Regions from separate parts of the Streptomyces sp. NPDC029044 genome, predicted to be linked through region 2. Evidence: predicted binding sites of a transcription regulator. Region 2 holds the regulator's gene; each other region holds the start of a gene.
The links. The regulator HrcA, encoded in region 2, represses chaperone genes, less so after heat shock. The targets are predictions, from matches to a motif close to TTNGCACTCNGNNNNNCNGAGTGCNAA.

Region 1 (10,183 bases), on a different contig from region 2:
TCGACCAGGGCGAACGGCTCGTCACTCGCAGCCGTGACCGGATCCACGCGCAGGGACGGCAGCACGACGCCGACTCCCGCGAGGGCGTCCCGCAGCGACTTCACGATCTCTTCGGTCGAACGCACCTTGCTCCTACCTCCACGCTGAGTTTGTGATTCACCACACAGCGTGTCCGACGCGTCCCTAGCCTGGCCAGATACGGCGGTCCAACAACCCGATCTGTACGACAGGGAGTCGCCCATGCCCGGTTCCAGGGACCTCGACCCGTCCTCCTCCCCTCGGGCCCTCCTGGGCGCGGAACTCCGTCACGCCCGCGAGAAGGCCGGCCTGAGCCAGGAGGAACTGGGACAGCGGCTGTTCGTGAGCGGGTCGTTCATCGGGCAGCTGGAGGCGGGGACGCGGAGGTTGCAGCGGGAGTATGCGCGGTTGCTGGACGAGGTGCTGGGGACGGAGGACTTCTTCCAGCGGAACTGTGTGGCGGCGGCGAAGTCGAAGTATCCGGAGCACTTCGCGGAGGCGGCGGAGGCAGAGGCCCGGGCCACGGCCATCAGGGAGTACGCGTCGATGCTGATTCCTGGCCTGCTCCAGACCCCCGCCTACGCCCGCGCAGTGTGCCGCGCGTATCAACCGACGGCACCGGATGAGGAGATCGAGAAGAGGGTGGCCGCCCGGATGGAGCGGACCCACATCCTCGACGATCCAACAAAGCCCTTGTTGTGGGCCGTGATTGACGAGTCGGCGTTGCGCCGGGTGACAGGTGGGCCGGATGTCATGGCCGAAGCTCTGCGACACATCACCGACCTGGCCCGCCGCAGCCGGTCCATCGTGCAGGTGCTGCCGTTCGATGCGGGGGCGCACCCTGCCATGCAGGGGTGCGTCAAGCTGATGGACTTCGCCGACGCGCCTCCGTTGGCGTACCTGGAAGGCGTCGGCACCGGGCGACTGGACGACGATCCCGCCACCATCGCGGAGTACCGCTTCTACTACGAGTTCCTCGCAGCCTCAGCACTCTCGCCTGAGAAGTCTCTAGCCCTGCTCGAAGCGATGACGCAGGATTACGACCATGAGGAACATGCCTGAGTGGTACAAGTCCAGCTACAGCGGCGGGAGCGGCGACAACTGCCTGGAAGTCACCCAGGCATTCCCCGATGTCATCCCGGTCCGCGACTCCAAGACCCCCCACGGCCCGAAGCTCGTGTTCCGGGCGATGGCCTGGTCCGCATTCGTCGAGAACCTCAAGGACGAGACCGCCTGAGCTTCGGGACCCGGGCTTCGAGCCCTCTTTTCAAGGAATGGGTGGAGGGCTCCAACCCACCCTCCCACCCATTGAGTTGACGCGACGCGTCCGGCTTGCCACGGACAGTCACGTACCTCTACCGTTCCTGGACAAGCAACAGCCCCCGCCCGGTGCTCCAACACCTGCGGGGGCTTAACCAACGAGATCGAAAGCAGTCGATCCCATGGCTGACGCCAACTTTAGTGCTGCCTCCCCGTCCGCGCACCCCCTGGCGAACCCGGGCTACGGCAAACGCACCACCCCCGACCAACTCCCCGGCACACACCACGACTTCGCGCACCTCCCACCCCGCGAAGCCGCCATCGCCGCCTACCTCGACCGGCTCCCCGACGGCGCGGACATCTCCGTAAAAACGCTGGCCAAGCAACTGCCCTACGGACAGTGCGCCCTCGGCACCGCCCTCAACCGCATCCAGCAGGCAGGCCACCTGCGCCGGGGCCGGGAGTGCATCACGGCCGACGACGGCAGCTCCCGCTGGATCACCCGATCATGGTGGTCCCGCACCGCCCGGGATGAAGACTGGTGGGCCGCCTTCACCCGCGGCGACGTACCGCAGCAACCAGCACGCCCCACCCGCTCCCGCGCCCACATCCTCCTGGCCGCCCTCGGCCGCACCACGCCCGTGCTGTCCCTCTCCGAGGCAGACTGCGCGGCCCTGGCTCCCCTCGTGACGGACTGGTTCGAGCGGGGCGCCTCGGAGGACGGCGTACTGCGAGCAGTCACCGCGGGCCTGCCGACGCCGGTCCACCACCCCGCCGCCCTGGTCCGCAACCGCCTGACCAGCAAACTCCCACCACCCGCCCCGCTCCCACCCCTACGGGTCCTGGAGTGCGCGAACTGCGGCGCTCCGGGGCGTCCGGAGTCCCTGCCAGGGGGCCGTTGCAGCGCCTGCCGGGGCGAACGCGCCCCCGCACAACCCCCCGCACCCCTGTCCGCCCCCACGGTTCACGCCCACGCGGCGGGGATCCGCGCGGCGATGTCCCGACGACGCCACGATTACGCCGACTGAGGACAATGGACCCATGAACCACGCCCAGCTGACCGCCCTAGGCCGCGCCCTCCGTCTCCTCGGTGAGCACGGGGAGGCCCTCACCGCCGACACCCCGGACGCCAAGCTGCACGAGGTCAAGGCCGATCTGAAGCGTGCGCTGGACCTGCTGGAGGAGAGCGTCTCGAACGCCGCGCCCACCACCCGCTGCCCCGAGCACCCGAACGGCCCCGTCGACGAGGCCGCCCCCGACCTGTGCCTGCTGTGCGAGACGCGGCGCCGGGCAGCCCGCCGGAACGAGTTCAACGGGCCCGCCCCCCAGCACCAGCCCATCCAACCCGCGCCGTCCCGCTACGGCGTGAGCGGCGACCGCCCCCAGCCCCAGCAGCGCTGGCTGGCGGAGCTGTGGAACGGCCAGACCTGGCAGCTGTGCGGCACCCCGCGCCGGGACCGCCGCGAGGCCGAGCTGTTCATCAACGCCCAGCGCAAGGCACCCCGGGCCGCCATGGCGTACCGGCTGGTGCACGAGTTCACCGACTACGAGGTGCTGCGGGTGTGGGGGACCCCGGTGAGGGTGGACATCGAGCCCATGGGCAACCTGTAGGCCCTACAGCAGCGGCAGCGGCAGGAACTCGTACCCCTCCCACAGCCGCCGCGACCGCTCCTCCGGGTACGCCGTGACCACCGGCTCCGCGTCCAGCACCTGCACCAGCCGCTGCTCGTCGTCGTAGGCCGGCCAGCCGGGGTCGCCCGTCCTCGCGAACGCCGTCCAGGACGCGCGGAAGCGGGACGACAGGGACAGCGCCTCGGCGGACGGCTCTCCGCCCGCGAACAGCAGGAGCCCCAGGTCAGCGCCGTAGGTGCCGAACAGCAGCGGGATGTCCAGGCCGTGACAGGCGCCGAGCGCGCCGCCGTTGCCCGGAGCCGGCCAGGTCAGTTCGTAGACGTGCGCGCGTCCGCCGCCCGCGCGCTGCGCCTCGGCCAGGTGCAGGGACGGCATGTTGAAAAGCCAGTCCGTCTGGACGCGTTCGTAGAGCTCCGAAGGGGAGGCCTCCGGAAAGGCCGCACGGTAGGCCTGCTCGCCGTCGGACCCGGGGGCGAACAGGCGCAGGGCCGAGGCCGCCCCCTCGTCGGTGATCTGGCCCAGCCGGCCCGCCATGGCGATGAACAGGCGGTACTCGTCGCGGTTGTGGCCGACGAGCAGGTCGACGTCCTTCGCGGAACCGGCCGCCAGCGCCTGCCACGGTGTGGTGGGCAGGACCTCGCCGTCGACCACCGGGGAGAAGGGCGTGACCGTGGGTGCCGCCTGGCCCCAGCGGTCGACGCGCTGGAGCATCTTGGCGCTGAGCGTCTCGCCCGCCGACGTCAGCCGGTGCGGAGCGATCGCCGAGAGGTCGGCGATGGTGGGGCGCAGGCCCAGCTCGGCGGCGAGGGCGGTGCCGATGTCCCGGGCCAGGGCGTCGGAGAAGAACGTACCGGGCACGCTCTGCGCGATCGCCCGCCGGAACAGACCGGCCGCATCCGGCATGGAGAGCAGCGAGGCGATCGAACCGGCGCCCGCGGACTCCCCGAAGACCGTGACCTGACCGGGGTCGCCGCCGAAGGCCTCGGCGTTGTCCCGCACCCACTTCAGCGCGGCCACCTGGTCGAGCAGCCCGCGGTTGGCGGGAGCGCCCTCGATGAACGCGAAACCCTCCATGCCCACGCGGTAGTTGAGGGACACGACCACCACGCCGCCCTCGGTGGCGATGCGCCGGGCGTCGTAGCCGGGGCTGCCGGAGTGACCGAGCTTGTAGGCGCCGCCGTAGATCCACGCCATCACCGGCCGGCGCGCCGCCGGGTCGGGTCCGGGCGTCCAGACGTTGACCGTGAGCCACTCGTCGCCCTCGGGTACGTCGAGCAGGCCCGGGCCGCCCAGGTTGCCGAGGTCCTGCGGGGGCGGCGGGCCGAAGGCGTGGGCGTCGCGTATGCCGTCCCAGGGGTGGACGGGGCGGGGGGCCATGAAGCGGGCCTCGCCCACCGGGGGTGCGGCGAACGGGATGCCGCGGAAGACCGCGAGTCCCTCTTCCCATCGGCCCCGAACCGCTCCGGCGGTCGTACGGACCTCCGGCGCGGGCTCCTCGGGAAGACCGCCCGTCGGCGGGTGGGACTCGGTCGTGGCCATCTGGATCTCCTCACACGGCACCGGTGAACAAGCGTTCAGCCAGTGTCCTTGACTGACGCAAGGAGATCCAGAGTCACAGGTGCCGGTTCAGCTGAGCGTCTTCAGAGCCGCCGCGGCGTCGTAGGGGGCCAGCTCGTCGAAGCGGCCGTCGAGGACCTTCCGGGCCCACTGCGGGTCCTGGAGCAGGGCGCGGCCGACGGCGACCATGTCGAACTCGTCGCGCTCGAAGCGGTCGAGGAGGTTGTCGAGGTCGCCGACCTCGGCGCCCTCGCCCTGGAAGGACTTGAGGAAGTCGCCGCCGTCCAGACCGACCGAGCCGACGGTGATGGCGGGCTTGCCGGTGAGCTTCTTGGTCCAGCCGGCCAGGTTGAGGTCGGAGTCCTCGAACTCGGGGACCCAGTAGCGGCGGGTGGAGGCGTGGAAGGCGTCGACGCCGGCGGCGGCGAGCGGCGTCAGGATGGACTCCAGCTCCTCCGGGGTCTCGGCGAGGCGGGCGCGGTAGGCCTCCTGCTTCCACTGGGAGTAGCGGAAGATGACGGGGAAGTCGGCGGATACGGTCTCGCGGACGGCCGCCACGATCTCCTCCGAGAGCTTGGCGCGGGCGACGCGGTCGCCGCCGTAGGCGTCGGTGCGGCGGTTGGTGCCCTCCCACAGGAACTGGTCGAGCAGGTAGCCGTGGGCGCCGTGCAGCTCCACGCCGTCGAAGCCGATGCGCTCGGCCGCGGCGGCGGCCTCGGCGAACGCGCCGATGACGGCGTCGATGTCGGCCTGCGTCATGGCCTTGCCGGTGGGCTCGGTCGCGCCGATGCGCAGCCCGGAGGGACCGACGGCGGGGGCGTCGGCGACGGGCGGCTCGCCCTGGTTGCGGACCATGCCGATGTGCCAGAGCTGCGGCACGATGGTGCCGCCCGCGGCGTGCACCGCCTCGGCGACCTTCGCCCAGCCCGCGAGCTGCTCCTCACCGTGGAACCGCGGCACGCGGTCGCTCTGCCCGGCCGACTCGTGTCGGACGTAGGTGCCCTCGGTGACGATCAGGCCGACTCCGGCGGCGGCGCGGCGCGCGTAGTACGACACGACGTCCTCGCCGGGCACGCCGCCCGGGGAGAACATGCGGGTCATCGGTGCCATCGCGATCCGGTTCGGAACGGTCAGGCCGCCCAGCGATACGGGCCGGGAGAGGATTTCGGCGGCGCGGGAGGCGGAGGCGGCGACAGTCACGTGGGGGCTCACTTTCGGATACCGGAGGGTATGTGCATACGCATAAGACCTAACCTTCAACCATCCGGTCCCGTCAGGGCCATCCCACCCCTGCTGTGATCCCGGACACGCGCCCCGCACTCACCCGTCACGCTCCCCGGACACGCCCGAGGGCGGCACCCCCTGTCGGAACAGGAAGTGCCGCCCTCGGCAAGGACGTTGATCGACCGGGTCGATCAGAAGTCCATGTCACCGCCCGGCATGCCGCCGCCGGCGGGCGCGGCGGCCTTCTCCGGCTTGTCGGCGATGACGGCCTCGGTGGTGAGGAACAGCGCGGCGATGGAGGCGGCGTTCTGCAGCGCGGAACGGGTCACCTTCGCCGGGTCGATGATGCCCTCGGCGATCATGTCGACGTACTCACCGGTCGCGGCGTTCAGGCCGTGGCCGACGGTGAGGTTGCGGACCTTCTCCACGACGACGCCGCCCTCGAGACCACCGTTGACGGCGATCTGCTTCAGCGGGGCCTCCAGCGCGAGCTTCACGGCGTTGGCGCCGGTCGCCTCGTCACCGTCGAGCTCCAGCTTCTCGAAGACCTGGGAGGCCTGGAGCAGGGCCACGCCACCACCGGCGACGATGCCCTCCTCGACGGCCGCCTTGGCGTTGCGCACGGCGTCCTCGATGCGGTGCTTGCGCTCCTTGAGCTCCACCTCGGTGGCGGCACCGGCCTTGATGACCGCGACGCCGCCGGCGAGCTTCGCCAGGCGCTCCTGGAGCTTCTCGCGGTCGTAGTCCGAGTCGCTGTTCTCGATCTCGGCGCGGATCTGGTTCACGCGGCCCTGGACCTGGTCGGCGGAGCCGGCACCGTCGACGATGGTGGTCTCGTCCTTGGTGATGACGACCTTGCGGGCCTTGCCCAGCAGGTCGAGCGTGGCGTTCTCCAGCTTGAGGCCGACCTCCTCGGAGATCACCTCGCCGCCGGTGAGGATGCCGATGTCCTGGAGCATCGCCTTGCGGCGGTCGCCGAAGCCCGGGGCCTTGACGGCGACGGACTTGAAGGTGCCGCGGATCTTGTTGACGACCAGGGTCGACAGGGCCTCGCCCTCGACGTCCTCGGCGATGATCAGCAGCGGCTTGCCCGACTGCATGACCTTCTCCAGGAGCGGGAGCAGGTCCTTGACGTTCGAGATCTTGGAGTTCGCGATCAGGATGTACGGGTCGTCGAGGACGGCCTCCATACGCTCCATGTCGGTGGCGAAGTACGCCGAGATGTAGCCCTTGTCGAAGCGCATACCCTCGGTGAGCTCCAGCTCCAGACCGAAGGTCTGGGACTCCTCGACGGTGATGACGCCTTCCTTGCCGACCTTGTCCATGGCCTCGGCGATGAGCTCGCCGATCTGGGTGTCGGCGGCGGAGATGGAGGCCGTGGAAGCGATCTGCTCCTTGGTCTCGACGTCCTTCGCCTGCTCCAGCAGGGCGGCGGAGACGGCCTCGACGGCCTTCTCGATACCGCGCTTGAGGGCCATCGGGTTGGCGCCGGCGGCTACGTTGCGCAGACCCTCCTTGACCAGGGCCTGAGCGAGAACGGTCGCGGTGGTCGTACCGTCACCGGCGACGTCGTCCGTCTTCTTGGCGACTTCCTTGACCAGCTCGGCGCCGATCTTCTCGTACGGGTCCTCGAGCTCGATCTCCTTGGCGATGGAGACACCATCGTTGGTGATCGTGGGCGCGCCCCACTTCTTCTCGAGGACGACGTTGCGGCCCTTGGGGCCGAGCGTCACCTTGACGGCGTCCGCGAGCTGGTTCATGCCGCGCTCGAGGCCGCGCCGCGCCTCCTCGTCGAACGCGATGATCTTGGCCATGTGAAGTGGTCCCTCCAGGACTGGGGGTGATTACTTCGGACCGCGCCCGCGCCCGCGACGGACGGCTCGCTTGCCTTGTGGTTCCTTCCCCACCCGGCCTGCGGGCCTCACCGACCCGGTCCTTACGTTGTCACTCTCACCTTCAGAGTGCTAACGCAATGATTAGCACTCGGGCATGGCGAGTGCAAGCGCCTCCCGGGGATCGGGCAGGGGCGTCAGCCGCCCGCGAACACCGCCCGACAGGTGCCCGAGCAGGCCGAAGGGCCCGTACCCCGGGGGGTACGGGCCCTTCAGAGAAGACCGGTCGCTTGATGCGTTGGTCGTGGTGCGCGTTCAGGCAGCGACGCGAACCATGTCGGCCTGCGGCCCCTTCTGGCCCTGCGAGATCTCGAACTCGACCCGCTGACCCTCTTCAAGGGTGCGGTAGCCGTCCATCTGAATCGCGCTGTAGTGGACGAAAACATCCGCACCACCGTCGACCGCGATGAAGCCGTACCCCTTCTCCGCGTTGAACCACTTGACGGTGCCCTGAGCCATGCCTAACTCCCCTATTACTGGCCCTTGCACAGATCCACACTTCGCGGACCCGGGTCAGACCTCACCCCCCACGGTTGGGGGCGTGCGCCGGAACGCGTCGACCGCGGCTGAATGTATCTGTCCAACTGCCGTCTGCAACAGGTCAATCGGACGAGAATTCTGGACGCGCAGGGTCCGGAATGTGGGGAGAATTCGCCCGAATTCAGGGCAAGTCGGGCTACACAAAAGGAACAAAAGCCACGAAAGACGCGCACACTTTGGCTACATCTTGTCGGGCTCGCGGCAGGAATTCAGGGTTCCGATCAGTGGATCGGTATCGCGTTCCCCAACTGTACCCCGCTCAACCACACAGAATTGCCCCCTCCGCTTCTCTCACGGAGGGGGCAATTCGATGAACTCTCGGTAATCGTCGTTACCGAAGGTAACAATCGGGCCGGTCGACCGGTTCAGCCACCGGCGACGGCGGGAATGATCGACACACCGGCACCGTCCGGCGTCGCCGTCTCCAGCCCCTGCTCGAACCGCACGTCGTCGTCGTTCACGTAGACGTTGACGAATCGGCGCAGCTTGCCCTGGTCGTCGAGGACCCGGGCGGCGATCCCGGTGTGGTTCTTCTCCAGGTCGGCGATGACCTCACCGAGGTTCGCGCCCTCGGCGGCGACCTCGGCCTGCCCGCCCGTGTAGGTACGCAGGATGGTGGGGATGCGAACGGTGACGCTCATGACTTCAAAACCTCCGGTTGGGTAGCGGACCTGCTTTTGGGGGCGCGGGGCCGTGTCAATGTGCGGCTCCGCCGCGTTGGCGCGACCAGCCCCCCACCGGCCCGCAGGCGACAACGATCAGCCGAGCCCAGCCTCACGGAACGAATCAAGGTTGGGACGGATCGTCGCGGTGAGCCCGGTCCCAGCCACCGCGTCCAGCGTCTTCAGACCGTCACCCGTGTTCAGCACGACAATCGACTTCGACGGGTCGAGCAGCCCGTTCTCCAGCAGCTTCTTCGTCACGCCGACCGTCACCCCACCGGCGGTCTCCGCGAACACACCCTCGGTCCGCGCGAGCAACTTGATCGCCTCGACGACCTGCTCGTCGTTCACGTCCTCCACCGCACCGCCGGTCCGCCGCGCGATGTCCAGCACGTAGGGCCCGTCCGCCGGGTTGCCGATGGCGAGCGACTTGGCGATGGTGTTCGGCTTCTGCGGGCGGACGACGTCGTGCCCGGCCTTGTAGGCGACGGACACCGGAGAGCAGCCCTCGGCCTGCGCGCCGAAGATCTTGTACGGCTTGTCCTCGACCAGCCCGAGCTTGATCAGCTCCTGGAGACCCTTGTCGATCTTCGTGAGCTGAGAGCCGGAGGCGATCGGCACGACCAGCTGGTCCGGCAGCTGCCAGCCGAGCTGCTCGCAGATCTCGTACGCGAGGGTCTTGGAGCCCTCCGCGTAGTACGGCCGGAGGTTGACGTTGACGAAGCCCCAGCCCTCGCCGGCCGGGTCGCCGATCAGCTCGGAGCAGAAGCGGTTCACGTCGTCGTAGTTGCCCTCGATGCCGACGAGCTCGCCGCCGTAGACCGCGGCCATGACGACCTTGCCCTGCTCCAGGTCGTGCGGGATGAACACGCAGGAGCGGAAACCGGCGCGGGCCGCCGCGGCACCCACCGCACCGGCGAGGTTGCCGGTGGAGGAGCAGGAGAGCGTGGTGAAGCCGAAGGCGCGGGCGGCCTCCAGGGCCTGGGCGACGACGCGGTCCTTGAAGGAGTGCGTCGGGTTGCCGGAGTCGTCCTTGACGAACAGCTTGCCGGCGTCGACGCCCAGCTCGCGCGCGAGGTTGTCGGCCTTGACGAGCTTGGTCCAGCCGGGGTTGATGTTCGGCTTGTCCGCCACGTCGGCCGGCACGGGCAGCAGCGGGGCGTAACGCCAGATGTTCGCGGGGCCCGCTTCGATCTGCTTGCGGAGTTCCTCGGTGTCGTAGGCCGAGAAGTCGTAGGCGATCTCCAGCGGGCCGAAACACTCCTCGCACGCGAAGACCGGTCCGAGGGGTACGCGGTGACCGCACTCGCGGCAGCTCAGGGCAGCGGCGGGACCGAGGTCTACGGTGGAGTCAGTGGTGCTTGCAACAGTCTGCACAGCCATGTGAGGCGAGGCCCT
Region 2 (10,183 bases):
GATCGACCGGCTGTCCCGCGATCGCGACGACGGCGTCACCGGGGCGTACCGCGACGCCGGGGGCGGCCAGCGGGCTGCGGGCGTCCGGGTCGGAGGTCTCGGAGGGCAGGATGCGGTCGACCCGCCAACTGCCGTCCTCGTGGCGGGAGATGTCGGCGCCGAGCAGGCCCTGCCGGGGGCCGTGGCCGTGGCCGCCGCGCGGGGTGACGTAGGCGTGCGAGGTGCCGAGCTCGCCCTGGACCTCCCACAGCAGGTCGACCAGGTCGTCGTGGGTGGCGAGCCGCTCCACGACCGGGCGGTAGCGGTCGAGGACGCCGTCCCAGTCGACGCCGCTCATGTCGGGCCGCCAGAAGTGGTCCCGCATGATGCGGCCGTTCTCGTCGAACATCTGGCGCCACTCGGCCGCCGGGTCGACGAACTGGCGTACCCGGCCCAGGTCGACGGTGATGTTGGAGTCGCTGTCGTCGTCACCGGAGGCGCGCCGGTCGCTGGGCACGACCTTCAGCCGCCCGTCGGTCCACAGCAGCACCCGCTTGCCGTCACCGCTGACCGCGAAGTGGTCGGCGTCGACGGCGAGATGCTCGACGCGCTGCTGCGCGAGGTCGTAGCGCTCCAGCTCGGACTTGGGGTCGGGGTCGTCGGGGGTGGCCCGGGACGCGCCGAGCACACCGGTGACCGGGTGGCGCAGCCACAGGACGCCGTCCTTGGCGGCGCGCAGGTTGGTGTAGCGGGCGGCCTCGACCGGGAAGGGCACGATGCGGTCGGCGAGGCCGTCGAGGTCGATGCGGGTGGTGGGGGTGCCCTCGCTGTCGGGGGTCTCCTCCCGGTCGGGCGTCTCGAAGGACCGGCCGTGCCGCTGCGGCCCGAACGGGGAGGGCGTGGTGGCCGCGAGGGTGATCAGATGCGGCCGGGCGCCCACGACGAAGGCCAGGTCGAAGACGTGCTCGTCGTAGACCGGGTCGAAGGAGCGGGTCGACAGGAACGCCAGGTGCTTGCCGTCCATCGTGAACGCGGGCGCGTAGTCCTGGAAGCGCAGCGGAGTGGCCTCGGTGACCGACAGGTCGGTGGTGTTGGCGAGCTTCAGCTGGCACAGGGGCCGGGGGCCGGGGTGGGACCAGGCCAGCCAGGACGAGTCGGGCGAGAAGACGGGCCCGGACACATCGCCGTCCTCGCTGCGGTCCACCTCGCGCACCTCGCCCGTCTCCCGCTCCACGAGCAGCAGCCGGCCGTCGTGGCAGGCGACCGCGGCCCGGCTGCCGTCGGGCGCCATGGCGAGGTCCAGCACCCGGCCGAGCTGCCCGGCGGCGATCCGGCGGGGTGTCGCCCCGGGGGCGAGGCCGGTGGCGGGCGCGAACTCCAGGGCGTCGTCGCCCTCGGCGTCCGTCACCCACACCACCCACTCCTCGCCGTCCGCGCGGAACGTCCGCGGCAGCCGGGCCCGCACCCCGGGCGTGGCGGCCAGGGCGCGGGCCGGTCCTGCGCGGTGGGTGACCCAGTGCACGGAGCCGCGCACGGCGACCGCGCTGCCGCGCGCGGTGTGGTCCGGGGACGCCGAGCCGAACCAGCGGGAGGCGTTCACCGGGAACGGCTGGAGATCGACGCGCTGCCCGCCCAGCCGCACGTCCAGCCGACGCGGCTCGGCCCCCTCCAGGTCGTCCAGCACCCACAGTTCACCGGCGCTGGAGTAGACGACCCGGGTGCCGTCGGTCGCGGCGTGCCGGGCGTAGAAACCGTCGAGAGGGGTGTGGCGACGCAGGTCGGAGCCGTCGGCGAGGGAGGAGTAGAGCGCTCCGGTGCCCTCGTGGTCGGAGAGGAAGGCGATCCTGTCGCCCGCCCACAGCGGGTACTCGATGTTCCCGTCGACGTCCTCGTGCAGCCGCACGAACTCGCCGTCGCCCTCACGGTCGATCCACAGCTTGCCCGCCGTACCGCCCCGGTACCGCTTCCACCAGGCCGCCTCGCGGCCCATCGGCGCGGACAGCAGCACCGTGTGCGGGCCGTGGGCGATGTCGCCGACGGGCCCGTACGGCAGGGTGGTGGCCGGGCCGCCGTCCAGCGGGACGGCACGCGCCCAGGTGCGGCGCAGGCTCGCCTGCCCCTCGGTGCTGATGGCCAGGACCTCGCCGTCCGGGGTCCAGCCGCGCACCTGCGTCTTGAGACTCCCCCAGTACGTCAGCCGCTTGGCCGGGCCGCCGTCGACCGGGGCGACGAGCACCTCGGGGGCGCCGTCTCTGGTGGAGGTCCAGGCGACCGTGGTGCCGTCGGGCGAGATGCGGGGGTGGGTCACCGGCATGTTGTCGGCGCTGACCCGCCAGGCCCGGCCGCCGTCGAGCGGGGCGAGCCACACGTCGTCCTCGGCGGTGAAGGCGACCAGGTCACCGTGCACATGGGGGAACCGGAGGTAAGCAGACGATGTCACCTGATCACCCTATGCAGGGACGACGCCGCGCGGACAGGGTTCGGATCACTTGCCCTCGACGGGGCGGCAGTCCGGGTACTGCTCGCACCAGATGGTCTGGGTGACGGTCACCGTGGCGGTCGGCCCGGGCTGCCCGGCAGGCGGCCCGCCGACGGGGGGCGGACTGGTGGAGTCGCAGTCGCCGAGTCCGTCGACCTCGAACCACACCTTGCCGTCCACCTTTGCCGTGATCTTCCCGCGCACGCACGCCCCGTCCACCGCGTGGGTGACCTTGCCGTCGACGGTGATCTCCTTGCCGTCGTCGGTCTCGCCCTCGCAGTCGACGGTCGCGACGGTCCGCTCCCGCGCCGAGGGTGACGACTTCCCGCCGCTCTCCCCGTAGGAGGCGGTGCAGGTGAGCCAACGCACGTCCGCCTTCTGCCGGTTGAGCTCCTTGGTCACGGTCTCGTCGGTGGTGTACGCGACGGACGCGGAGCTGATGCTGCCCGGCTCGCAGGCGACGGCGCCGCCCACCGCCACCGCGGCGAAGGCCGCCGCGACCGCCACCCGCCGACCGCGCGGCCCCAGTCGATACCTCGTCGAAGCCCCCATGGAGGGGAGCCTGCCACTGACGGAGGCCGCGCGGTAGGGCGCAAAGGCGTCAGCCGCGCAGCAGCAGCCACTCCTGGAGCTCCACCAAGTTGCCCTCGGGGTCCTTGAGATGGGCCACCCGCATGCGGTCCGTCATGGGCACCGGGCCGTGCAGCACCGTGGCGCCGCGCATCGTGATCTCCTCGCAGTACGCGTCCAGTCCGTCCACCCGCAGCACGACCAGGGAGCGGTGGCCCGCGGCCGCGTCGCCCAGTTCGTCGAGCACCCGGGCCATCATCGACCGGTCCTGCAACGCGATTCCCGCGGAGCCCACGGCGGGGCTGAACTTCTCGTAGGGACCGTCCGCCGCCCCCGACTGCGGTTTGAGGCCGAGGACCTCCCCGTAGAAGCGGTAACAAGCGGCGAAGTCGGTCACGAGCAGACGAACCTGTGCGAGCTCCACAGTGCCTCCAAGGGGGTGAGTGCTGCTGTTCCATGTCGTTGTCGCCGGCCTTGGTCCTGGAGTTGTTTCCGGCGCGAACTGATGTCCTTGCATCGAATGCGTGACCTTCGCGGGTGACACTCGTTTGCCATGGCGAGAGAACTGCGGGGGTGCGACCGGGCAAGGGGTGACAGGGATGGGCAGGCTGAGGAGTGTCGCCGCGCCGTTCGTCGCGTCCGGTCCCTGTGGTGTGGCCGTCCGTGCCCGCCTCAAGCACCTGACACCCGGCGAAGAGGAGGTACTGCGCCTGGTGGGCGGACATTTGGGGTCGCTGGCGTCGAAGGATCTCAAAGCGCGCTGCCGGGACGGTCTCGAACACTCGGCTGAGGCGTGGGCAGTGCGCAAGCGGGAGCTGACCCCGCTCTCGTCGTCGCGGTGGGCGGGCAGTATCACCAAGGCCACTCATGACCAGTGGGCACTGGCCCGCCGCTGCCAGTTGGCGCACATCGAGAACCTCAAAACGGGCGTCCGCACTATCGAGCACCGCTTGTCGCTGCCGGTCGGGCAGAAGGGCACGAAGAAGGCGCCCGGGGGTTACCGGTCCCAGCGGGAGAGGCATGCGAAGTCGCGGCGGCTGCGTGCCCTGGCACATCGGCTGAGTACCGCGCAAGCGGATTGCGAGGCCGGCATCGTGCACGTCGTACGCGGCGGCAAGCAGCTGGCCCGCACCCGTCACCACTTGGACAAGGCCGGGCTCACAGAGTGCATGTGGCGCGGGCGTTGGGAGGCGGAGCGCTGGTTCTGTCAGGCCGACGGCGAGTCCGGCAAACGCTACGGCAACGAGACGATCCGCATCACCCCCGACGGTGAGGTGAGCATCAAACTCCCCGCTCCGCTCACGCATCTGGCCAACGCCCCGCACGGCCGGTACGTGCTGGCCTGTCGGATTGTCTTCGCGCACCGGGGCCGCGAGTGGGCCGACCGTGTGGCGGCCAACAGGGCAGTCGCCTACCGCATCCACCGGGATTTGGAACGCGACCGCTGGTACGTGACCGCCGCCTGGCAGATCCCGCCCACCCCCACCCTCCCGATCGAGACCGCCCTCGCCCACGGGGTGATCGGTGTCGACATGAACGCCGACCACTTGGCCACCTGGCGCCTGGATGTCTATGGCAACCCAACCGGCAGCCCACGCCGCTTCTTCTACGACCTGACCGGCAGTGCCCACCACCGTGATGCCCAGGTACGCCACGCCCTCACCCGCCTCCTGCACTGGGCCCAAGCATGTGGCGTGAAGGCGATCGCGGTAGAGGATCTGGACTTCACCGCGGAGAAGACCCGCGAGAAACACGGCCGTAAGAAGCGCTTCCGGCAGCTGATCTCCGGCATGCCAACGGGCCGCCTGCGCGCCCGGCTGGCTTCGATGGCGGATCAGACGGGTATCGCGGTCATCGCCGTCGACCCCGCCTACACCAGCCGCTGGGGTGCCCAGCACTGGCAGAATCCCCTCACCAGCATGACTCGTACACCCACTCGCCACGATGCTGCCGCCGTGGCGATCGGAAGGCGCGCCCAGCAACGCCCGATCCGGCGACGGACGGCACCGCCCCCACCGCACCGGAGTGATGCGGTGGGGCATCGGACCGTCCAGGCCGATCGGCGTGTTCCTGGACGTGAGGGAACCCGCCCCCTCGTCCCCGGACCACGGACACGATCCGTCGGCGCCGGACGCGGAGCGAACGCGGGCAACCAGAACGTCCAACACCGTCCGGGGCGTTCGGCTGAGCATGAGTTCTGGCAACAGGACTCACTCCCGCTCAGTCCCTAGGAACGGTCAGGACCAGCGTCCGGTGCGTGCCAGGAGCACGGCCGCGGCGGCCGTCCCGGCAGTCGATGTGCGCAGCACACTGCGCCCGAGGCGGTACGCCCGCGCCCCCGCCTCCTCGAACAGCGCCAGCTCCTCCGGCGCGACGCCCCCCTCGGGCCCCACGACCAGCACGATCTCGCCGGTGGCCGGCAGTTCGGCCGTGGCCAGCGGCGCGTCCCCGCTCTCGTGCAGCACGGCGGCGAAGTCCGCCCCGGCCAGCAGGGCGGCGACCTGTTTGGTCGTCGCCGCCTGAGCGACCTCCGGGAAACGCACCCGGCGGGACTGCTTGCCGGCCTCCCGGGCCGTGGCCCGCCACTTGCCCAGTGCCTTGACCCCGCGGTCGCCCTTCCACTGCGTGATGCAGCGCGCCGCCGCCCACGGCACGATCGCGTCGACGCCGACCTCGGTCATCGTCTCTACGGCGAGCTCGCCCCGGTCGCCCTTGGGCAGGGCCTGGACGACGGTGACCCGCGGCTGCTCCGCGGGCTCCTCGGACACCGAGTCCAGCTGGAGGATCAGCCGGTCCTTGCCCTCCGTGTCGAGTACGACGCAGTCCGCCCAGCGGCCCGCCCCGTCCGTGAGCACGACGTCCTCGCCGGCCCGCAGCCGCTTCACGGAGACGGCGTGCCGCCCCTCCGGCCCGTCCAGGACGTACCGGCCGCCACCGCCCGCGTCGAAGTGCTCGACGACGAACACCGGCGCGGTCACAGCACGCCCCCGCCCGCCAACGAGGCCCGGGCGGTGGCCAGTTCACCGGCCAGCACCTCGACCAGCTGCCCGGCGGGCAGCTCCCGCGCCATCCGGTGCCCCTGCCCGGCCCACAGCGCCATGCCCTGGGCGTCACCGGCCTTGGCGGCGGCCTTGCGCAGCGGCGCGGTGAGGTGGTGGATCTCGGGGTAGGCGGCGGGCGCGTACGGGCCGTGCTCGCGCAGGAACCGGTTGACGAGACCGCGCGCGGGGCGGCCGGAGAACGCCCGGGTCAGCTCCGTGCGGACGAACAGGGGGTTGGTCAGGGCCCGCTTGTGCAGGGCGTTCGCGCCCGACTCGTGCGTGGCGAGGAAGGCGGTGCCCAGCTGGGCGGCGCTCGCGCCCGCCGCGAGCACACCGGCGATCTGACTTCCGCGCATGATGCCGCCGGCGGCGACGACCGGGATGCCGACGGCCTCGCGGACCTGGGCGATCAGTGACAGCAGCCCGAGGCCGGAACCGTCCGTCTCGGGGACGTCCCGGTGGGTGCCCTGGTGACCGCCGGCCTCGATGCCCTGGGCGATGACCGCGTCCGCGCCCGCCCGTTCGACGGCCCGGGCCTCGTCGGGCGTGGTCGCGGCGGCCAGGACGAACGTGCCGACGCGGTGCAGGGCGTCGACGACCTCCCGGCTCGGGACGCCGAAGTGGAACGACACCACCGGCACGGGGGTGTCGCGCAGCACCACGAGCTTGGCCTCGAAGCCGTCGTCGCGTCCGCTGTCGGGGTCGCCGAGCTCGGCCTCGTACCAGGTGGCCTCGCCGGCCAGCTGGTGGGCGTAGACGTCGACGGCGGCGGGGTCGGCGTACTCCGGCTGCGGCATGAAGACGTTGACGCCGAAGGGCCTGCCGGTGAGGCTCCGGAGCTGCTTGATCTCCTGGTACATCCCGTCGGCGGTCTTGTACCCGGCGGCGAGGAATCCGAGCCCTCCCGCCTCGCACACGGCCGCGGCGAGCTGCGGTACGGAGACGCCGCCCGCCATGGGGGCCTGCACGATCGGGAGGGGGAAGAGATCGGTCAGTGCGGAGGACATGACCGCATGTTGTCACGTCCTCCGCACCACTCCGAAACCGGCCTGCCGACTGGCATAGACCAGAAGCACGCCCGGTGTCAGCGCCCGTTGAAGGCGTCCTTCAGCCGCGAGAACAACCCCTGCCGCCCCGGCTGACTGTGCCCGCCCGGGGGACAACCCCCGGACCCCCGGCAGCGGCCGGACCACTCGCGTCAGCGCCCGTTGAAGGCGTCCTTCAGCCGCGAGAACAGCCCCTGCTGCCCCGGCTGGAACTGCCCCGTGGGGCGTTCCTCGCCGCGGAGTTTGGAGAGCTCGCGCAGCAGGCGTTCCTGCTCGGGGTCGAGCTTGGTCGGGGTCTGGACCTCGACGTGGACGATGAGGTCGCCGCGTCCGCCGCCGCGCAGGTGCGTGACGCCCCGGCCGTGCAGCGGGATCGACTGGCCGGACTGGGTGCCCGGGCGGATGTCGACCTCCTCCATGCCGTCGAGCGTCTCCAGCGGCACCTTCGTGCCGAGGGCCGCCGCCGTCATGGGGATCGTCACCGTGCAGTGCAGGTCGTCGCCGCGCCGCTGGAACGTGCTGTGCGGCAGCTCGTGGATCTCGACGTAGAGGTCACCGGCCGGACCACCGCCGGGGCCGACCTCGCCCTCGCCGGCGAGCTGGATCCGCGTGCCGTTGTCGACACCGGCCGGGATCTTGACCGTGAGGGTACGGCGGGACCGGACGCGGCCGTCACCGGCGCACTCCGGGCACGGGGTCGGCACGACCGTGCCGAAGCCCTGGCACTGCGGGCACGGGCGGGACGTCATGACCTGGCCCAGGAAGGACCGGGTGACCTGCGAGACCTCACCGCGGCCGCGGCACATGTCACACGTCTGGGCGGAGGTGCCCGGGGCCGCGCCCTCACCGCTACAGGTGTTGCAGACGACGGCCGTGTCGACCTGGATGTCCTTGGTCGTACCGAAGGCCGCCTCGTCGAGCTCGACCTCGATACGGATCATCGCGTCCTGGCCGCGGCGGGTGCGCGAGCGCGGTCCGCGCTGCGACGCCGTGCCGAAGAACGCGTCCATGATGTCCGAGAAGTTCCCGAAACCACCGGCTCCGAAGCCGCCCGCGCCACCGCCACCGGCCTGCGAGAGCGGATCGCCGCCGAGGTCGTAGACCTGCTTCTTCTGCGGGTCCGACAGCACCTCGTAAGCGGCGTTGATCTCCTTGAACCGCTCCTGGGTCTTCGGATCGGGGTTGACGTCCGGGTGCAGCTCGCGGGCGAGCCGCCGGAAGGCCTTCTTGATCTCTTCCTGCGACGCGTCGCGGCGCACGCCGAGTACGGCGTAGTAGTCCGTGGCCACTACGACTCCGCCAGGATCTGTCCGACGTACCGTGCCACTGCGCGTACCGCTCCCATCGTTCCCGGGTAGTCCATGCGGGTCGGTCCGACCACGCCGAGCTTGGCGACTGCCTCGCCGCCCGAACCGTAGCCGACCGACACGACGGACGTGGAGTTGAGTCCTTCGTGGGCGTTCTCATGACCGATCCGTACGGTCACGCCCGGATCCTTCGCCTCGCCGAGCAGCTTGAGGAGCACGACCTGCTCCTCCAGCGCCTCCAGCACCGGCCGGATCGTGAGAGGGAAGTCATGCCCGAAGCGGGTCAGATTGGCGGTGCCGCCGATCATCAGCCGCTCCTCGTTCTCCTCGACGAGCGTCTCCAGGAGTGTGGAGAGCACCGTAGAGACCGTACCCCGGTCCTCGTGCTCGAACGCCTCCGGGAGATCCTCCACCAGACTGGGCACATCCGCGAAACGGCGGTTCGCCACACGGCTGTTGAGCCGCGCGCGCAGATCCGCGAGCGAGGCGTCGCCGAAGGGCGCCGGGCAGTCGACCACGCGCTGCTCGACCCGCCCGGTGTCCGTGATCAGCACGAGCATCACCCGCGCGGGCGCCAGGGAGAGCAACTCCACGTGCCGCACGGTCGAGCGCGTCAGCGACGGGTACTGCACGACGGCGACCTGACGCGTGAGCTGCGCGAGCAGCCGTACCGTGCGCGCCACGACGTCGTCGAGGTCGACGGCGCCTTCGAGGAAGTTCTGGATCGCGCGCCGCTCGGGCGCGGTCATCGGCTTGACGCCGGCGAGCTTGTCGACGAACAGCCGGTAGCCCTTGTCGGTGGGGATGCGCCCGGCACTGGTGTGCGGCTGGGCGATGTACCCCTCGTCCTCCAGGGCCGCCATGTCGTTGCGGACGGTGGCCGGGGAGACGCCGAGGCTGTGCCGCTCGGTGAGGGCCTTGGAGCCCACCGGCTCCTCGGTGCCGACGTAGTCCTGGACGATGGCGCGCAGCACCTGAAGCCTGCGTTCACTGAGCATCGCGCACACCTCCAGAAGTCGTCCGCCCGTGTCCTGCCCGTCGAGCCTGGCACTCTGCGCGTGCGAGTGCCAGCATTCCCCGGCCCAGTGTACGGCGGTGGGGTACACCCCCGGCAAGGCTGGTCGTGCGGCGCCGTGCCCCGAGCGGGGCGCACCGCTAGCGTCGCCGTATGACGGTGACTTGGGAAGACCTCGGATGGGAGCGCGTGGCCGCCGGGGTGGGGCGGTGCCGGCTGCCGGTGTGGGACTGCACGGCGGGGCTGGTCGCCGGTGAGGGCGCGGCCCTCTTGATCGACGCGGGGTCGAGCCTCGCCGAGGGAGCGAAACTGGCCGCGCAGGCACGGGCGCTCACGGGCAACCGTGTGACACATCTCGCGCTGACCCATCCGCACTTCGATCATGTCTTCGGCGCCGCGGCACTTCCGGACGCGCAGGTGTTCGGTGCGGTGGGCGTGGACGCGGTGCTGACGCGCGTGCGGGACCGGGAGGAGCTGCGCGAGGACGCGGTGCGCCAGGGCCTGGCGGCGTCCACGGCCGAGGAGGCGGCGGAGCGGCTGGTCGCGCCCGGCCACCTGGTCTCCGGCGAGTGGACGCTCGACCTGGGAGGCGGCCGGCAGGTGCTGCTGGCCAACGTCGGCCCGGGGCACACCGCGCACGACCTGGCGGTGCTGGTGCCCGGTGATCCGGAGGTGGTGTTCTGCGGGGACCTGGTCGAGGAGTCCGGCGAGCCCCAGGCGGGCCCCGACGCGGTGCCGTCGCACTG
Region 3 (10,183 bases), on a different contig from region 2:
ACCGGGCGCAGAAGCGCGAGATCTGCGGCATGCAGCGCTACCTGGAGAAGCGGTTCGGCAAACGTCCCGACCTCTTCCGCCCGCCCTTCGGCAGCTACGACCGGGCGACCCTGCGCGCCGCCAAGGCCTGCGGCATCGCGTACGTGCCCCTGTGGAACCAGGAGGTCTTCGCCGACCACTGGGAGTACCGCGAAGGCGACCGCAAGCTGCGCCCGGGGGACATCGTCCTCACACACTTCCGGGGCCCCGGACAGTGGAAGGGCACGATGGCCGACATGGTCCGCCGCTTCCTGGACAAGGTCACGGCTCAGGGATACGCGGTGGGACGGCTGGAGGACTACCTGTGAGGCGGCCGGCCGCCGCCGTGCTGTGCGCGGCCCTGCTGGCCGGCTGCGCCGGGGTGGCGGGGGAACGGCCGGGCCCCGCCGACGGCCGCGCGCAGGACCCGGCACGCGCGGCGGCCGACAGCCGCCGCCTGCCCCCCGTCGTGGATCACGTCCCCACCCGCGCCCCGGTCGTCTTCCTCACCTACGACGACGGCGCCGAACGCGACCCCCGCTTCGTCGGCCTCGTCCGCGAACGGCGGCTCCCGGTCAGCCTGTTCCTCACGGACAGCGTCGTGGGACCCGGCTACGGCCACTTCGCCCGGCTGCGCGCGGTCGGCGCCTCCATCCAGAACCACACCCTCGACCACCCCGCCCTGCGCGGCCTGCCCTACGCCGGGCAGCGCGCCGAGATCTGCGGCCAGCAGCACAAGCTCCGCTCCCGCTTCGGCATCAGCCCCCGCCTCTTCCGTCCGCCTTACGGCACCTACGACACGACGACCCTGCGCGCGGCCGCCGACTGCGGCATCACGGCCGTCGTCCTGTGGCGGGCGTCCCTGGACGGCCACGGCGAACTGACCTACACCCGGGGCGAGCCCGCCCTGCGCGCCGGAGACATCGTCTCGGTGCCGTCCGGCGGGACCGGGTCCCTGACCCTCACGGAACGGACCGAGCGGCTGCTGCGGGAGATCGGGGACCGGGGGCTGCGGGTGGGTCGGCTGGAGGACCACCTGGAGGACCGTCCGGAGGGCCGCCCGCAGAAAGCACCCGGCCGACGCGCCGTCGGCAATTAGCAGTCCGCTTGACCGAGTGCTAATCGCAGTCATAGTCTCGGCTCTGGCACTCCCCCTAGGAGAGTGCCAACACAGCGACGGGCAGGTCCGGCACCCGCGACGACGGATCCACCTGGTCGCCACCTCAGACAGTTAACCCCGTGAGATCTCCGAAGGGGGAGGTCGGATCGTGACGACCACCAGCTCCAAGGTTGCCATCAAGCCGCTCGAGGACCGCATCGTGGTCCAGCCGCTCGACGCCGAGCAGACCACCGCCTCTGGCCTGGTCATCCCGGACACCGCCAAGGAGAAGCCCCAGGAGGGCGTCGTCCTGGCCGTGGGCCCGGGCCGCTTCGAGGACGGCAACCGTCTTCCGCTCGACGTCTCCGTCGGCGACGTCGTGCTCTACAGCAAGTACGGCGGCACCGAGGTGAAGTACAACGGCGAGGAGTACCTCGTCCTCTCGGCCCGCGACGTGCTCGCGATCGTCGAGAAGTAATTCACCCCAAGCACATTGCTTTGAACTGCGCCCCTGGCCCCCGCGATCACTGAGAAGCCGGGCGCCCGGGGCGCAGTGCCGTATATCCCAGATTCCGGAAGAGGGCTCACGCTCCCATGGCGAAGATCCTGAAGTTCGACGAGGACGCCCGTCGCGCCCTCGAGCGCGGCGTCAACAAGCTTGCCGACACGGTCAAGGTGACGATCGGCCCCAAGGGCCGCAACGTCGTCATCGACAAGAAGTTCGGCGCTCCCACCATCACCAACGACGGTGTGACCATCGCCCGTGAGGTCGAGGTCGAGGACCCGTACGAGAACCTCGGTGCCCAGCTGGTCAAGGAGGTGGCGACCAAGACCAACGACATCGCGGGTGACGGTACGACCACCGCGACCGTGCTCGCCCAGGCGCTCGTGCGCGAGGGCCTGAAGAACGTCGCCGCCGGTGCCTCCCCGGCCGCCCTGAAGAAGGGCATCGACGCCGCCGTCGCCGCCGTTTCCGAGGACCTGCTCGCCACGGCCCGCCCGATCGACGAGAAGTCCGACATCGCCGCCGTCGCCGCCCTGTCCGCCCAGGACCAGCAGGTCGGCGAGCTCATCGCCGAGGCGATGGACAAGGTCGGCAAGGACGGTGTCATCACCGTCGAGGAGTCCAACACCTTCGGTCTTGAGCTGGACTTCACCGAGGGCATGGCCTTCGACAAGGGCTACCTGTCGCCGTACTTCGTGACGGACCAGGAGCGCATGGAAGCCGTCCTGGACGACCCGTACATCCTCATCACGCAGGGCAAGATCTCCGCCATCGCGGACCTCCTGCCGCTGCTGGAGAAGGTCATCCAGTCCAACGCCTCCAAGCCGCTGCTGATCATCGCCGAGGACGTCGAGGGCGAAGCCCTCTCCACCCTCGTCGTGAACAAGATCCGCGGCACCTTCAACGCCGTCGCCGTCAAGGCCCCCGGCTTCGGCGACCGCCGCAAGGCGATGCTGCAGGACCTCGCGGTCCTCACCGGCGCCACGGTCGTCTCCGAGGAGGTCGGCCTCAAGCTCGACCAGGTCGGTCTCGACGTCCTCGGCTCCGCCCGCCGCATCACCGTCACCAAGGACGACACCACGGTCGTCGACGGCGCCGGCAACAAGGACGACGTGCAGGGCCGCGTCGCCCAGATCAAGGCCGAGATCGAGTCCACCGACTCCGACTGGGACCGCGAGAAGCTCCAGGAGCGCCTCGCGAAGCTGGCCGGCGGCGTGTGCGTCATCCGCGTGGGTGCCGCCACCGAGGTCGAGCTCAAGGAGCGCAAGCACCGTCTGGAGGACGCCATCTCCGCGACCCGCGCCGCGGTCGAGGAGGGCATCGTCTCCGGTGGTGGCTCCGCGCTCGTCCACGCCGTCAAGGTCCTGGAGGGCAACCTCGGCAAGACCGGCGACGAGGCCACGGGTGTCGCGGTCGTCCGCAAGGCCGCCGTCGAGCCGCTGCGCTGGATCGCCGAGAACGCCGGCCTGGAGGGCTACGTCATCACCTCCAAGGTCGCCGAGCTCGACAAGGGCCAGGGCTTCAACGCCGCCACCGGCGAGTACGGCGACCTGGTCAAGGCCGGCGTCATCGACCCGGTGAAGGTCACCCGCTCCGCCCTGGAGAACGCCGCCTCCATCGCCTCCCTCCTCCTCACGACCGAGACCCTGGTCGTCGAGAAGAAGGAAGAAGAGGAGCCGGCCGCCGCGGGCCACGGCCACGGCCACGCCCACTGAGGCATGACGGCTGAGGGCTGACGACATCGGCCCGCCCGAGCCCGAGCGAAGGCCCGGCACCCCGGAAACGGGGCTGCCGGGCCTTCGCCGTGTGCCGTCCTGCGCCGGTCAGGGAACCGGCGCACCGGTCGGCGACCTCCTACAGACCGGAGCAGAAGGGGGTGGCGATGAGCCAGGCGCTCTACGAGGAACGGTCCAGGAATCCCCTGGCGCGCACCGCGGAACTCACCGAGGACCGGCTGCGCAGGGGCGGCCGGACCACACCGCTGGAGGAGCTGAACCTCGCAGCCATGGCCGAGGCGTATCTGCGGGGACGCTGGCTCGGCGGCGGCGGCACCGAACGCCCCCTGGAGTCGCTGGCGCAGGGCCCGGGCGTCGTCCCGGTCACCCGCGTGACCGGCACCACCACGCCCCTGAAGGTGCGCCGGACCGCCGACTTCGCCCACGCGCTCGGCGAACTGGCCGTGCGCAGGTGCGGCGGGGCAGACCAGGTGGCCGCACTGGCCACGCGGGCCCAGGCGGAGGGCGTGCCCCTGTGGATCGCACGACGGTACGCACCGGGTCCCGCCGGGCCGGTCGCGGTCGCCGTGGACCGGCGCCTGGTCCGCGTGGACGTCTGGGGCCCGCACGCCCCCGCCGTACGCCTGTGGGCACCGTACGGCTACCGCCCCGACGCCGCCGACCGGGCAGGTGGCCTGGTCATGGCCGTCGGGGACGTCACCGCACGGCTCGAACTCCGCAAGAGGATGCGCAAGTCCAAGAGCAGCGTCGAGATCCGCCTGCCCGACCGGCAGTGGACACTGCGCCGCGAGAACGCCGAGAGCTCATGGCTGCTGCGCGACGACCGGCACGTCGCGCTGCTGACCCGCCCCTCACGCCGGCCCGGCCCTCCGTCCGGCTCGGTGCTGCTGCCGCTGGCCGACGTGCGCTACGAGAGCCCCGACCCCCTGGACGCCGTGATGGCTCACGCGGTCGCGGTCTCCTTCGGCCTCGGCGACACCACGGGCCTGGCCAGGTTCCGCGCCGTGAACCCCCGCCGGAACACGGGCGACGACATCTGGGAGCGCCCCTGGTTCAGCAACCTCGGCAGGGACCGTGACGACAACGAACCCGGCGGCGGCGACGGCTGGGGCAGCGACGGCGGGGACGGCGGCGACGGGGGCGGAGGCGGCAGTGACGGCGGCGGTGGGGACGGGGGAGGCGGAGGCGGAGGCGACTAGTGCCGCATCAGCCAAGGTTCGCCCCGTCGCGACGCCCGGCACGCACTCTCGCCGCACCGGCCGAAAGCCCGAGTACGTCCAGTACGAGGGCTTCCGGCCGGCACACCGAGAGCACGCACCGGACGCCGCTCCTCAACGGGCAAACCTTGGCTGACGCGGCACTAGAGGGGCGGCGGGTCGGTTGCCCCAAGGGGCGTCGCGGCGTCAGAGCTCCGTGGGTTCCAGCGCCCCGAGCTGCTGCATCAGCCCCAGCCGGTCGTACTGCCACCAGCCCTCGGCGATCTTCCCGTCCGACGTGCAGCGGTGCACGGTCGTCCCCGTCATGGTGACCTCCTGCCCGGTCGGCGGGATCCCGAGGAAGTCGCCCGTGTGACGCCCGTGGAAGGTCCACCGGGTGCACACCCGGTCGCCCTGCGCCATCTGGTCCTCGACGGTGAACGAGAACTCGAACCCGCCCCGCCACACCTCCACCTCGCGCCGGAGTGCGTCCAGCCCGATGACGTCCTGCACATTGGCGGGATCGTGGTCGTGGTAATCCTCGATGAACACGTCGTTGAACGGCGGCGCGTCCCCCTGGCCCGGCGCGAGCTCGAAGAACCTGCGCGCGGTGGCCGCGTACAGCTGCTCGTCCCGCACCACGTCCAGGTCCGTGAAGGTCGGCGTCTCATCACAGAGCGCCACCATGTCCTGGAAGATCCGGTCGGTCTCCGGCAGCCCCGAGTTCCGCATCGCCTCTTCGTACGACGGGAACTCCACGATCTCCACGATGTGCGACGCGTCGGCACGATCCTTCGCCACCACACTGTGCGACGCGGTCCGCTTGCCCTTGGTCTGCTCGACCCACCGGTCCATCAGCCGGTTCATCTCGTCGAGCCGGCTGGTCCTGCATTCGATGAGCTGTACGAAGGTCATGGCCTCGCCTCCGGCCCCCCTGGGTCCGGCTGAACAGCTTCATTGTCCCAAGAGGCCGGCCCGGGTGCCTCCCGGTCCGGGAGGAGGAGCCTGCCGGGCCGGCCGCGTGCGCCTACTGCGGCCCGTACTTGCGGCCCGTCCTGGAGGAGACGGCCCCGAGCATCCCCCGCGGCACCAGCTTCGCCGCGCCCATCAGCGCTTTGTACCGCGGGTCCGGGATGGACAGCGTCTTGCCGCGCGCCAGATCGTGCAGCGCCGCCGCCACCAGCTTGTCCGCGTCGAGCCACATCCAGCCGGGGATGTTGTCGGTGCCCATCCCCGCCCGGTCGTGGAACTCGGTGCGCACGAAGCCCGGGCAGAGCGCCATCAGCCGTACGCCGCTGCCGGCCAGATCGCGCGCCGCGCCCTGCGTGAACTGCACGACCCAGGCCTTGGAGGCGCCGTAGGTGCCGCGGGGCACGAAGGCCGCCACCGAGGCGACGTTGACCACGCCGCCCCGGCCGCGCTCGCGCATGGCCTCGGTCGCCGCCGACGTCAGCCGCAGCACCGCCTCGCAGTGCACCTTCAGCATCCGCAGCTCGTCGGCCATGGAGACGTCGAGATAGCGGCCCTTGTTGCCGAACCCGGCGTTGTTGATCAGCAGATCGACGGGGTTCTTGCGGTCGCCGAGGCGCCCGGCCACCGCCTCGATCCCCTTGTCCTCGGCCAGGTCGGCCGTCAGCACCTCCGCCTCGATGCCGTGCCGGTCGTGCAGCTCGGTCGCCTGCTCCCGAAGCCGCTTGGTGTCCCGGGCCACCAGCACCAGGTTGTGCCCGTCCGCCGCCAGTCGCCGCGCGAACGCGGCCCCGATGCCTGCCGTCGATCCCGTAATCAGAGCCGTTGTCATGGCAGAAGGTTAGTGACCCGGACTGAGTGCATCCGCTTCCCCGTGGGGCCGTCCGTGGTGAAGGGTCCGTGGAGACAGGCGTGGTGAGCGGCCATCAGGCCCCGTACTTCTCCTCGTACTCCCGCGCCATCCTCAGTACCTCCGGGTGCAGCGCCTCGCCCGCCGCCCGCAGTCGCGGCAGCAGCGTCCGCTCCGTCGTCACCGCCCGGAACTGAAGGGCCACCGTCACGTCGTGGCCGGGCCGGTGCACGATCTCGACGGCATCGCCCGCGCGGACCTCCCCGGGCACGATCACCCGCAGGTACGCCCCCGGCGCACCCCGCCGCGTGAACCGCTTGACCCAGCCCTTCTCGCCCAGGTGGCCCTGGAACGTACGGCACGGGATCCGCCCTGAGGTGACCTCCAGCACGACCTCGGGCCCCACCCGCCAGCGCTCGCCGATCAGGGCACCGGACACATCCAGGCCACGGGTCGTGAGGTTCTCGCCGAACGCGCCGTCGGCCAGCGTCCGGCCCAGCTCGCGCTCCCACTCGTCCAGGTCCTCACGGGCCATGGCGTACACCGCCTGGTCGTCGCCGCCGTGGTGCTCCAGCTTGCACACCGCGTCCCCGGCCAGCCCGCTTCCGCCGACGCCCTTGGGCCCGGGCGCGGAGACCCGCACCGGCCCGTCGACCGGCCGCTTGTCGATCCCGGTCACGCCCTCCGCGTTGTCGGTGTACGGCACGGCCTCGGCGCGGCCCAGATTCACTGACAGAAGCCTCATGCCCGCACGGTAGGCGACCGGCCCCCAAAGCGTCGACGCCTCTTCGGCAGCGGAATCAAAGGGTGACTTATCCTCGAAGGGTGATCGAAGCTCGTCATCTCCGCGTCCTGCGCGCCGTCGCGACCACCGGCTCCTTCTCTGCCGCCGGCCGCGAGCTGGGTTGCACGCAGCCCGCCGTCAGCCAGCAGATGAAGGCCCTGGAAACCTCGGTCGGCACGCCGCTGCTGATCCGCACCGGACGGGAGATGCGCCTGACCCAGGCCGGCGAGGCCCTGGTGCGGCACGCCGCCGGCATCCTCGCCGGGCTCACGGCCGCCGAGGAGGAGGTCGCCGCCATCGCCGGACTGCGCGCGGGCCGGGTCCGGCTCGTCTCCTTCCCCAGCGGCAGCTCCACCCTCGTCCCCACGGCCCTCGCCGCGCTGCGCGAGGCGCACCCGGGCACCCGCGTCTCCCTGGAGGAGGCCGAGCCGCCCGCCTCCGTCGGGCTCCTGCGCGAGGGCGACTGCGACGTGGCGCTCGCGTTCCGCTACGAGGGGGCGGCGGGCGCGGAGGAGTGGGACGACCTCGTCGTACGGCCGCTGCTGTCGGACCGGCTCGTCGCACTCGTGCCGGAGCGGCACCGGCTCGCGGGCGCGGAGTCCGTCGCCATCGGCGAGCTCACCGAGGAGCCCTGGATCGCGGGCTGCCCGCGCTGCCGCGGACAGCTGGTCGAGGTGTGCGCGGCGGCCGGCTTCACCCCGCGCATCGACTTCGCGACCGACGACTACCCGGCCGTCGTCGGCCTCGTCGGCGCCGGCCTGGGCGTGGCCGTCCTGCCCCAGCTGGCCGTCGAGTCCGTACGGCCCCGGGGTGTGCGCACCGTTCGCCTCGAACCGGCGGTGCGCCGGGAGATCGTCGCGCTCACCCTGCCCGACCTCGCACAGGTCCCGGCCGTGGCGGCGACGCTCGACCAACTGGCCCGGGCCGCTCGCCGCTAGCGCAGGCCTCGCGTCCCAAAAACCAACGGCACGCGTGCGCGTGCCCGTTCGCAGAAACGTTCCTTCAGTTGTTCGAGGCGGTGTGCCCGCCCGGTGCCGACGCCGACACCAGCCGGTTGCGCGCCCGCCCCATCAGCTCTTCGCGCTCGTCCTCGGTCAGCCCGCCCCACACGCCGTACGGCTCACGCACCGCCAGGGCGTGGGCGGCGCACTCGGCGCGTACCGGGCACCTCATGCAGACCTCTTTGGCCGAGTTCTCACGAGCGCTCCTCGCCGCACCGCGCTCACCCTCCGGATGGAAGAAGAGCGAGCTGTCCACGCCGCGACAGGCAGCCAGCAGCTGCCAGTCCCACAGGTCCGCGTTCGGTCCGGGAAGGCGGGAGAAATCTGCCATTACGTGACCCCTTGTAGCCGTTCTGGGCGGATCCGGTGTCTACGACCGTACAACTACGATCTAAGGAGATGAAAATATGACTCATTGCGAATCTAGCTCCAGACACTGGCAAAGAGGAAGAAATGGGTCTGAATGGGGCATAGGTTGTGATGAAAGTTCGAGGGTCTGCTGTGCATATCTGCACCGTGTCCGCCCCCTCACGTAGAGTGCCGAAGACGGCAGCTGCCCCCGTAACTCTTTCGAGTGACCGTCGTTGAGAGTGCGAGGCGGTTGAAGGAACAAGCGCTCGGGCAGGCGTCCGAGGCGGTCGACCGCACAGGTGACGATTTCGTACCAGCCTGGAGGCTCAAGGTGACGCGCATCAGCTGCGGAGGGCGGTCATGACATCCGTCCTCGTCTGCGACGACTCCCCGCTTGCCCGAGAGGCGCTCCGTCGTGCGGTCGCGACCGTGCCCGGCGTAGAGCGCGTGACGACGGCGGCCAACGGCGAGGAAGTCCTCCGCCGCTGGGGGGCCGACCGCTCGGACCTGATTCTGATGGACGTACGCATGCCCGGACTGGGCGGCGTCGAGACGGTCCGGCGGCTGCTGTCCGCCGACCCCGGTGCGCGCATCATCATGCTCACCGTCGCCGAGGACCTGGACGGCGTGGCCCTCGCGGTCGCCGCCGGTGCCCGCGGCTATCTGCACAAGGACGCCTCCCGCGCGGAACTGCGCGCGACGGTGACCCAGGCCCTGGCCGACCCGACCTGGCGGCTCGCCCCGCGCCGGCTGCGCTCGGCCGAGATGGGCGCGGCGCCCACGCTCACGGCGCGTGAGATCCAGGTCCTCGAAGGCATGAGCCACGGCCGCTCCAACGCGGAGATCGGCCGCGAGCTGTTCCTCTCCGAGGACACCGTCAAGACACACGCCCGGCGCCTGTTCAAGAAGCTCGGCGCCTCGGACCGGGCCCACGCCGTGGCGCTCGGTTTCCGGTGGGGTCTGGTGCGCTAGGGCCTGTCGTTCGGATCACGCCCGCCCTGCGGTCCGGGCCGGTTCCGACGCGCGGCCTCCGGTCGGGACCGGAGGGCGGCGGCACCCGGATGCCCCCGCGCGAGCCGGACCCGCGGGGACCGAAGCCGGCGCCCGGTGGCGGCGCCGTCAGGGATCTGCCCCGGCCCGGGCGGGGTCGGGAGCCCGCGAGGGCGCAGGCGAGGACCCCCCTCCCCGGGATGATTCGAACGGCAGGTTCCAGCGGTCCTGCTGAGGGCACGGAATGCCAGGTGGGCGCGGGTGGGCCGGGGGTTCGCCGGATGCCCGCTGCTCGTTTCGCCGCGGATGCCGCATCCTTGAGGGTGTGGAGTTCCTCGGGGACGAGTCGGTCGAGCGGAAGGGGAGGGCGCAGCGGATGAGTGCCGGCGCACCTGCTCATAACGCTTCGGTGCACAACAACGGGAGCGGTGCCGCGGAGCCGGCGGCCGCAAGGCACCATGGACCGATGCGCGACGACGAGGCGGCCCATGCCCAGGGCGCGATCGGTGCGCTCGTCCACCGCGCCGTCGACGGGGACGAGCAGGCGACGCACGACCTGCTCGCCCATGTCCACCCCCTGGCCCTGCGCTACTGCCGCACCCGTCTGTCCCGTCTCCCGGGCGACGCGCGGCACTTCGTGGAGGACCTCGCGCAGGAGGTCTGCGTCGCGGTGCTCCTCGCATT

Region 1: a site for HrcA is predicted at 7,668-7,694, ahead of groL (chaperonin GroEL). Genes of this name have one in related genera too.
Region 3: a site for HrcA is predicted at 1,161-1,187, ahead of groES (co-chaperone GroES). Genes of this name have one in related genera too.

What each region holds. Positions count from the first base shown of each region.
Region 1 is NZ_JBEZWN010000001.1:399,410-409,592, forward strand. Features, by position in the region: gene AB0E85_RS01885 (hypothetical protein) at 1-125, opposite strand, end outside; gene AB0E85_RS01890 (helix-turn-helix transcriptional regulator) at 241-1,080, shown strand; gene AB0E85_RS01895 (DUF397 domain-containing protein) at 1,064-1,255, shown strand; gene AB0E85_RS01900 (hypothetical protein) at 1,461-2,306, shown strand; gene AB0E85_RS01905 (hypothetical protein) at 2,320-2,889, shown strand; gene AB0E85_RS01910 (carboxylesterase family protein) at 2,893-4,449, opposite strand; gene AB0E85_RS01915 (NADH:flavin oxidoreductase) at 4,537-5,667, opposite strand; gene groL (chaperonin GroEL) at 5,883-7,505, opposite strand; gene AB0E85_RS01925 (cold-shock protein) at 7,839-8,042, opposite strand; gene AB0E85_RS01930 (MoaD/ThiS family protein) at 8,489-8,764, opposite strand; gene thrC (threonine synthase) at 8,882-10,168, opposite strand.
Region 2 is NZ_JBEZWN010000030.1:19,361-29,543, forward strand. Features, by position in the region: gene AB0E85_RS23210 (S41 family peptidase) at 1-2,419, opposite strand, end outside; gene AB0E85_RS23215 (hypothetical protein) at 2,465-3,010, opposite strand; gene AB0E85_RS23220 (VOC family protein) at 3,060-3,452, opposite strand; gene AB0E85_RS23225 (IS200/IS605 family accessory protein TnpB-related protein) at 3,628-5,259, shown strand; gene AB0E85_RS23230 (16S rRNA (uracil(1498)-N(3))-methyltransferase) at 5,266-6,006, opposite strand; gene AB0E85_RS23235 (nitronate monooxygenase) at 6,003-7,076, opposite strand; gene dnaJ (molecular chaperone DnaJ) at 7,268-8,404, opposite strand; gene hrcA (heat-inducible transcriptional repressor HrcA) at 8,404-9,420, opposite strand; gene AB0E85_RS23250 (MBL fold metallo-hydrolase) at 9,591-10,183, shown strand, end outside.
Region 3 is NZ_JBEZWN010000005.1:80,055-90,237, forward strand. Features, by position in the region: gene AB0E85_RS06700 (polysaccharide deacetylase family protein) at 1-347, shown strand, start outside; gene AB0E85_RS06705 (polysaccharide deacetylase family protein) at 380-1,117, shown strand; gene groES (co-chaperone GroES) at 1,287-1,595, shown strand; gene groL (chaperonin GroEL) at 1,712-3,337, shown strand; gene AB0E85_RS06720 (hypothetical protein) at 3,505-4,557, shown strand; gene AB0E85_RS06725 (ester cyclase) at 4,762-5,469, opposite strand; gene AB0E85_RS06730 (SDR family oxidoreductase) at 5,582-6,355, opposite strand; gene AB0E85_RS06735 (MOSC domain-containing protein) at 6,450-7,118, opposite strand; gene AB0E85_RS06740 (LysR family transcriptional regulator) at 7,199-8,095, shown strand; gene AB0E85_RS06745 (WhiB family transcriptional regulator) at 8,160-8,489, opposite strand; gene AB0E85_RS06750 (response regulator transcription factor) at 8,870-9,481, shown strand; gene AB0E85_RS06755 (sigma-70 family RNA polymerase sigma factor) at 9,966-10,183, shown strand, end outside.